Regions from separate parts of the Methylobacterium sp. A54F genome, predicted to be linked through region 1. Evidence: predicted binding sites of a transcription regulator. Region 1 holds the regulator's gene; the other holds the start of a gene.
The links. The regulator LexA, encoded in region 1, represses DNA repair genes until DNA is damaged. The targets are predictions, from matches to a motif close to TGTTCNNNNTGTGTTCNG.

Region 1 (4,206 bases):
TTTCCGGCGGCACCATCGGGCGGCACGCATGGGCGGAGGGGGGAGCGGGGCCGGGAGCATCGCGGCGGCGCGGTCGGGCGTCGCGTGGCGCCGCCTCGCCCCGTTGCCCGCCATCCGGGCGTTCTTCGGCGCCGGCCTCGCCGTGGAGGCGGAGCAGCGGCGGCTCTTCCCGTGGCTCGCCGTCGCCTTCGGCCTCGGCATCCTCGTGCGCTTCACCGCGGCGGACGGCAGTCCGGCGCTCGCCGCGCCGCTCATCGCCGGCGGTGCCTGCCTGGCGCCGATGCCCTGGCTCGGCGGGCGCCCCGTCGCGCGGGCGCTGGCGCTCGCCGCGGTCGCCGCCTTCCTGGGCTTCGCGGCGGCCGAGTGGCGGATCCTCCGGGTCGAGGCGCCGGTCCTCGCCCGCACCACCATCGGCCCGCTCACCGGCTTCATCGAGGCCCTCGACGAGCGCGACGAGGGGGCCCGGGTGGTCGTGCGGGTGTCGGGCTTCGGCGGCCTCGCCGCGGGGCAGCGGCCGGCGCGGGTGCGCGTCTCCTACAAGCGGGCGGAGGCGCTGCGGCCGGGCGATTTCATCGCCGCCACCGCGCGCCTCCTGCCGCCGCCCGAGGCCGCGCGGCCGGGCGGCTACGATTTCGCCCGCGACGCCTACTTCCGCGGCATCGGCGCGGTGGGCTCGCTCGTGGGGCGGATCGAGGTCCGCGCGCCGCCCGAGCCCCCCGACCTCGGCCTGCGGATCGCCGCGGCGGTCGATGCGGCGCGCAACGCCCTGACGCGGCGGATCACCGACGCCAACGGGGGGCAGGCCGGCGCGGTCGCGGCGGCCCTCGTCACGGGCAAGCGCGGCCTGATCAGCCCGGAGACCAGCGCGGTGCTGCGGGCGGCCGGGATTTACCACGTCATCTCGATCTCGGGGCTCCACATGGTGCTCGCCGCCGGCGTGGTGTTCTGGCTGATCCGGGCGATCCTCGCCCTCGTCCCGTTCCTCGCCCTCACCTGGCCGATCAAGAAGATCGCCGCGGGCTTCGCGATGACGGGCGTGACCGCCTACTGCGTGTTCTCGGGCTGGGACGTGGCGGCCGAGCGGGCGCTCCTCATGACCCTGATCATGCTCGGCGCGATCCTGGTGGACCGGCCCGCCCTCAGCATGCGCAACCTCGCCCTCGCGGCGCTGGTGGCGCTCGCCCGCGAGCCGGAGGCGCTGCTCGGCCCGAGCTTCCAGATGTCGTTCGGCGCGGTCGCCGGGCTCATCGCCTGCGCGCCGCTCCTCGGCGCCGGGTTCCTGCGGCGGGAGGGGGCCGGGCGCCTGGGGCGCCTGATCGCGCTCGCCGGGACCGCCGTCATCGGAACGCTCGCCACGACCCTCGTCGCGCAATGCGCCACCGCGCCGTTCGCGACCTATCACTTCCAGACCGTGCAGCCGTTCGGGATCCTCGGGAACGCCCTGACCCTGCCCCTGGTCTCCCTCGCGGTGATGCCCGCCGCGGTGCTCGGCATCCTGGCCTACCCCTTCGCCCTGGACCAGCCGGTCTGGTGGCTGATGGGCCTCGCGGTGCGGGGCATGCTCACGACCTCCGAGTGGATCGCCGGGTTCGGCCACGCCACCGTCGTGGTGCCGGCCTTCGGCACGGGCGCCCTCGCGCTCCTCGGCCTCGCCCTGCTCCTCGCGACGCTGCCGGCCTCGCGCCTGCGCTGGCTGAGCCTCGCCCCGGCGGCCCTCGGCCTCGCACTCGCGGCGGTCCCGGAGCGGCACGACCTCTACGTCGATCGCGAGGGCGGGGGCCTCGCGCTGCGCGACGGCGCAGGCCGGCTGATGCTGGTCGGGCGGGCGCCGTCCTTCGTGGTCGAACAATGGCTGCGCGCCGACGGGGACGGGCGGCAGGCCTCGGAGCTTGCCGCGGGCGGGCGCTGCGATCGCCTCGGGTGCACCGCGACGATGGCGGGGGGCGGCGCGGTCGCCCTGGTGCGAGATGGCCGTGCCTTCGCGGAGGATTGCGCCCGGGCCGCGATCCTCGTCAGCGCCCGAGCGGCACCGGCGGCCTGCGCGGCACCGCTCGTGATCGACCGGGCTTACCTCGCCCGGCACGGCGCCGTGGCGATCCGCTTCACGGGCGAGGGCCCGCGCGTCACGAACGCCCGCGATCCGGTCCGCACGCCGCCCTGGCGACGGCCAAGTCCCGCGGCGCGGCCCGAACCCGCCCAGGGACCGCCCGCCACCGTGCGGCCGCCGGGCGAGGACGAGCCCGACCCGCCCTCAGCCGAATCGCTTCAGTAGCGCCGGACGAGGCTGACGAGGCGACCCTGGATCCGAACGCGGTCCGGCCCGAACACCCGCGTCTCGTAGGCGGGGTTCGCCGCCTCCAGCGCGATCGAGGAACCGCGGCGACGCAGGCGCTTCAGGGTCGCCTCCTCGTCGTCGATGAGCGCCACGATGATGTCGCCGGTGTTGGCGGTCTCCTGCTTGCGGATGACCACGAGGTCCCCGTCCAGGATGCCGGCCTCGACCATCGAATCGCCGCGAACCTCGAGCGCATAATGCTCACCGCCCGCCACGAAGTCCGGCGACAGGGTGATGGCATGGCTCTGGTTCTGGATCGCGGAGATCGGCGTACCGGCCGCGATGCGTCCCATCACGGGGATCGTCACGGCCCGGCCCGCCTCATCGACGATCTGCGTCGTGGTCGGCCGCGGCGGCGCAGCCTTCGCCCGTCCGCCCTCGACGACGCTCGGGGTGAAGCGCCGCACCTCGCTCGCCGCGCCGGCGGCGCTGCCGAGCGTCTCGGGCATGCGAATCACCTCGATCGCGCGGGCCCGATTCGGCAGGCGACGCAGGAAGCCGCGCTCCTCCAGGGCGGTGATCAGGCGGTGAATGCCCGACTTCGACTTGAGGTCCAGCGCATCCTTCATCTCATCGAAGGAGGGAGGCACGCCGCTCTCGCGCATGCGCTGCTGGATGAAGCGGAGGAGATCCAACTGCTTACGCGTCAGCATCGGTTCGACCTGTCTCAAGGTGGGCGCCCACGCGGCGCGCGGTCGCAGAAACAAACAGCGAACAGGCTAAACGTTCCGCAAGTGTTCCGCAAGAGCGGCTCGAACCGGTCGGCACGAGTTCTGCTGTCTGGCCGCGGACGCCGGCCGGATGCCCGCGTCGGTCCCGCGCTGGCACAGGTCTCGTTCCGTCGCTGCGCGGGTCCGCCGCACCTCGGTAGACGTCTGCATTGTGCACCGGATGATTGTGCATCATTGGACTGAAAGCTAGAGCGTTCGGCCAAAATTCGAAGAGTGGGGGCGTGGTACCATGATGGGTGGCGAGCGGAGCGAGCGCGACGACCGCATGAACCTGTCCGGGTTCGAGGCGGCGCCGGAGGCGACGTCCGGGCGCACGATGGTGAGGCGGATCGCGGCGGCGCTCGGCACGAGCGAGGACGCCTTGCTGACGGGGGACCCCCTCGCGGGCGCCGGCGACCGTGAGGAGAGCGCGACCGATCTCGGCCTCGTGGCGCAGACCGCGGAACTCCTCGAGGCCTTCGGGCGCGTGACGGATCCGGCCGATCGCAGCCGCTGCCTCGCCTTCGTCCGGGAGGTCGCCGGCAAGGCTCGGCCCTGAGAGGATCGCACCCTCAGCCGAAGAGACCGGTGACGAGGTAGGTTCCGGCCGCGATGAGGGCGGCCGCCGGCAGGGTCAGCACCCAGGCCGTCACGATATCCCCGGCGACGCCCCAGCGCACCGCGGAGGCGCGCCGCGCCGCACCCACGCCGATGATCGCGCCCGTGATGGTGTGGGTCGTGGAGACGGGCACGCCGAGCCAGGTCGCGAGGAACAGGGTCAGCGCGCCCCCGGTCTCGGCGCAGAAGCCCTGCATCGGGTTGAGCCGGGTGATGCGCGAGCCCATCGTGTGCACGATGCGCCAGCCCCCGAACAGAGTGCCGAGCGCCATCGCCGACTGGCAGGAGAGCACGACCCAGAGGGGGACGTGGAAGCTCTCACCGAGGTGCCCCTGCGCGTAGAGCAGCACCGCGATGATCCCCATGGTCTTCTGGGCGTCGTTGCCGCCGTGGCCCAGCGAGTAGAGGGAGGCCGAGGCGAATTGCAGGATGCGGAAGCGCCTGTCCACGGCGAACGGCGTCGCGCGCACGCAGGCCCAGGACACGATCAGCACGAGGAGCAGCGCCAGCACGAAGCCGAGGAGGGGAGAGAGCACGATCGCC
Region 2 (4,206 bases), on a different contig from region 1:
AGCGCATCGCCGCGACCCAGCACTTCACCGAGCCGCCGCCGCGGTACTCCGAGGCGAGCCTCGTGAAGCGCATGGAGGAGCTCGGCATCGGCCGCCCCTCCACCTACGCGGCGATCCTGCAGACGCTGCGCGACCGCGAATACGTCAAGATCGACAAGAAGCGGCTCGTCCCGGAGGACAAGGGCCGGCTCGTCACCGGCTTCCTGGAAAGCTTTTTCAAGCGCTACGTCGAGTACGACTTCACCGCCGCGCTGGAGGGTCAGCTCGACCGCGTCTCGAATGCCGAGATCGACTGGCGCGAGGTGCTGCGCGATTTCTGGCGCGATTTTTCCGCGGCGGTCGGCGGCACCAAGGAACTGCGGGTCGCCGAGGTCCTCGACGCACTGAACGACCTCCTGGGCGCACACATCTTCCCAGAGCGGGCGGACGGGTCGAACCCGCGCGCCTGCCCGACCTGCGGCTCGGGTACGCTCTCCCTGAAGCTCGGCAAGTTCGGGGCCTTCGTCGGCTGCTCGAACTACCCGGAGTGCAAGTACACCCGCCAGCTCGCGGCCTCGGGCGTCGAGGGCGAGGGCGACGGAACGTCGGCCGAGGGCGGGCAGCCCGGCACGCGGGTGCTCGGCAACGACCCCGCCACGGGTCTGCCCGTGACCCTGCGGGACGGCCGCTTCGGTCCCTTCCTGCAGCTCGGCGAGGCCTCCACCGAGAAGGGCGCCGAGAAGCCCAAGCGTTCCTCGCTGCCCAAGGGGCTCTCCCCCGGATCGGTCGATCTGGAGATCGCCCTGCGCCTGCTCGCTCTGCCCCGCGAGGTCGCCCGGCACCCCGAGACCGGTGAGCCGATCCTCGCCAATCTCGGGCGCTTCGGGCCCTACGTGCAGCACGGGAAGACTTACGCGAACCTCGGAAAGGACGACGACGTCCTTGAGATCGGCGGCAACCGGGCCATCGACCTCATCGTGGCCAAAGAGCAGGGCGGCGGCCGCGGCCGCCCGGCTGGCGATCCGGGCCGGGTGGTCGGCACGGACCCGGCTTCCGGGCGGGCGCTGACCGTGAAGGCCGGGCGCTACGGGGCCTACGTTACCGATGGCGAGGTCAACGCCACGCTGCCGAAGACCGTCGTGGGCGACGCGCTGACCCTCGAGGAGGCGATCGGCCTCGTGAACGCGCGCCGCGCCGCGGGCGGCGGTAAGACGCCCGCGCGGGGCCGCAAGGCTCCCGCCCGTAAGGCCGCGCCGCGAAAGGCTGCGGGCGGCGATGAATCGGCACCGAAGCGGAAGCCGGCGGCGAAGGCCGGAGCCAAGGCGGCCGCGAGGCCGGCGGCCAAGCGGGCCCCCAAGAAGGCGGCGGAGTGAGGCGATTCGGTCCGGACAGCGCCGGGCCGAAGGCTGGAACGATAATGCGAGAGGATCAGACGAGGTAGCTGACAGCCGCCGCGATCGCTGTGGCGAGGGCCGCCAGGGCCACGATCGTCGGCGTCAGCACCGAGACCCGTGGCGCGGGCGCGGCCTCCTGCGGACAGCCGAACACCTCGCCGGCGGCGCGCTCCAGGCGAGCGAGGGTGAGGCGGCGCGCTTCGATCGCGGCGGTGCTCATCGGCTGGGGCTCCGGTTGGCGTTACGGCTCAGCTTCGGCAAGATAATGCCCTTCCGAGGTTTCGGTTCCGTCACCTTTCGGCGTATCCGCACCGCGAGACGGGATCTTAACCACGCTTGCGCATCACTCCGATGACACGGGCGCATCCGCCATTCGGTCCCCGGGTTTGGTGGGCGGCGCCCGCGCATGCGATCGTGCACCGCAGGGCGGATCCGTGCGGGACCGCTTTGATGTTTCCGGTTTGTTCCGGTACAAGGAGCGCATGAAGGCTCATGGTGCGAGACGCGATTCGAAGCCCGGGAGAGTGCGCGTGAGCGATCCCGCACGCGACTTGTTCGGGCCGGGCGCAAAGGCCGCCGGCGCTGGGCTGCCGGCGAGCGAGCGGCGGCGCCCGGTGGCCGTGCAACCCCTGCCGGCTCCCGAGGCGGCAGAGGCCGGCTACGATGCCTCCACCATCGAGGTCCTCGAGGGGCTTGAGCCGGTGCGGCGCCGGCCCGGCATGTATATCGGCGGCACCGACGAGCGGGCGCTCCACCACCTCTTCGCCGAGGTGATCGACAATTCCATGGACGAGGCGGTGGCGGGCCACGCGAGCTTCATCGAGGTGGAGCTGGAGGAGACCGGCGCCCTCGTGGTCACGGACAACGGCCGTGGCATCCCGGTCGACCCGCACCCGAAGTTTCCGGGGAAGTCCGCCCTCGAAGTGATCATGACGACGCTGCACGCGGGCGGCAAGTTCGACTCCAAGGTCTACGAGACCAGCGGCGGCCTGCACGGCGTCGGCATCTCGGTGGTCAACGCCCTGTCGGACGTCCTTGAGGTCGAGGTCGCCCGCAACCAGACCCTCTATCGCCAGAGCTTTTCCCGCGGCCACGCACAGGGCGGGTTGGAGACGGTCGGGCGGGTCCAGAACCGTCGCGGCACCCGCGTGCGCTTCCACCCCGATGCCGAGATCTTCGGAGCGCTGAAATTCGATCCGCGCCGCCTGTTCAAGATGGCGCGCTCGAAGGCCTACCTGTTCGGCGGGGTCGAGATCCGCTGGCGCTGCGCGCCGAGCCTGCTCGAAGGGCTCGACGACGTGCCCCCGGAGGCCGTTCACCGCTTCCCGGGCGGCCTGCGTGACTACCTCGCCCGCGACATCGACGGGAAGGAGCTCGTCACCGACGCGATCTTCTCCGGCAAGGTGACGCGGCCGGGCTCCCACGGCTCCCTCGAATGGGCCGTCGCCTGGATGGTCACGGAGGACGGCGTCTCGTCCTCCTACTGCAACACCATCCCGACGCCCGAGGGCGGCACGCATGAATCCGGCCTGCGCGTCGCGCTGCTGCGGGGCCTGCGCGAGCACGCCGAGCGCGTGAACCAGGCCAAGCGCATGACGGCGGTGACCACCGACGACGTCATGGCGACCTGCGCCTCGATGCTCTCGGTGTTCATCCGCGAGCCGGAGTTCCAGGGCCAGACCAAGGACAAGCTCGCCACCGTCGAGGCCTCCCGCATCGTCGAGACGACGGTCCGGGACGCCTTCGACCACTGGCTCGCGGATTCGCCGACGCAGGCCGCGAAGCTCCTCGACTGGGTGATCGACCGGGCGGAGGAGCGCCTGCGCCGCCGCCAGGAGAAGGAGGTCGCGCGCAAGACCGCCACCCGCAAGCTGCGCCTGCCCGGCAAGCTCGCCGACTGCTCGGCCGCCGGCACGGCGGGCTCCGAGATCTTCATCGTCGAGGGCGACTCGGCCGGCGGCTCCGCCAAGCAGGCCCGCGACCGCGCCACCCAGGCAATCCTCCCGCTGCGCGGCAAGATCCTGAACGTCGCATCGGCAAGCCGGGACAAACTCGGCGCGAACCAGCTCATCTCGGACCTGACCCAGGCCCTCGGCTGCGGCACGGGCCATCAGTACCGCGCGGAGGACCTGCGCTACGACAAGGTGATCATCATGACGGACGCCGACGTGGACGGCGCCCACATCGCCTCGCTGCTGATCACCTTCTTCTACCGGCAGATGCCCAAGCTCATCGACAAGGGCCATCTCTACCTCGCGATGCCGCCGCTCTACCGGCTGCAGCAGGGCACCAAGACGGCCTATGCCCGGGACGACGCCCACAAGGACCAGCTCATCCGGACCACCTTCAAAAACGGCAAGGTCGAGATCGGCCGCTTCAAGGGCCTCGGCGAGATGATGCCGGCGCAGCTGAAGGAAACCACGATGGACCCGAAGAAGCGCACGCTGCTCCGGGTCGCGGTGCTCGACGAGGCGCGCGAATCCACGGGCGACGCCGTGGAGCGCCTGATGGGCAACAAGCCGGAGGCGCGGTTCGCCTTCATCTCAGAGCGCGCCACGTTCGCGGACGGCGCGCAACTCGACATCTGAGGCGCTTGGCCCCTGGCTTCTCTGCCGGATACCTCCTCCGGGGCGGGCCGGCAGGCCCGCGCGATTGCCTGAGCGGAGCCCAGTTCGCCCTCGACGTGACCCGGTGGGGCGTCGAGGGCCAAGCCACCGGGAGGGGTGGCTCCTCGCCTGCATCGTCCGCCGTGATGCCCCGTAATACGGACGCGGACCCGCGCGTCCGCGACGAAGCGCGTGCGCCGATTTATTCTCAGTTCTACTTCAGCGCG

Region 2: the regulator LexA is predicted to act here: its motif matches at 1,825-1,842, upstream of parE (DNA topoisomerase IV subunit B).

The regions. Positions count from the first base shown of each region.
Region 1 is NZ_JBKFBF010000009.1:106,527-110,732, forward strand. It holds gene ACLBXP_RS16085 (ComEC/Rec2 family competence protein) at 29-2,272, shown strand; gene lexA (transcriptional repressor LexA) at 2,266-2,988, opposite strand; gene ACLBXP_RS16095 (hypothetical protein) at 3,296-3,604, shown strand; gene ACLBXP_RS16100 (anion permease) at 3,618-4,206, opposite strand, start outside.
Region 2 is NZ_JBKFBF010000005.1:168,156-172,361, reverse strand. It holds gene topA (type I DNA topoisomerase) at 1-1,352, shown strand, start outside; gene ACLBXP_RS10420 (hypothetical protein) at 1,408-1,593, opposite strand; gene parE (DNA topoisomerase IV subunit B) at 1,904-3,961, shown strand.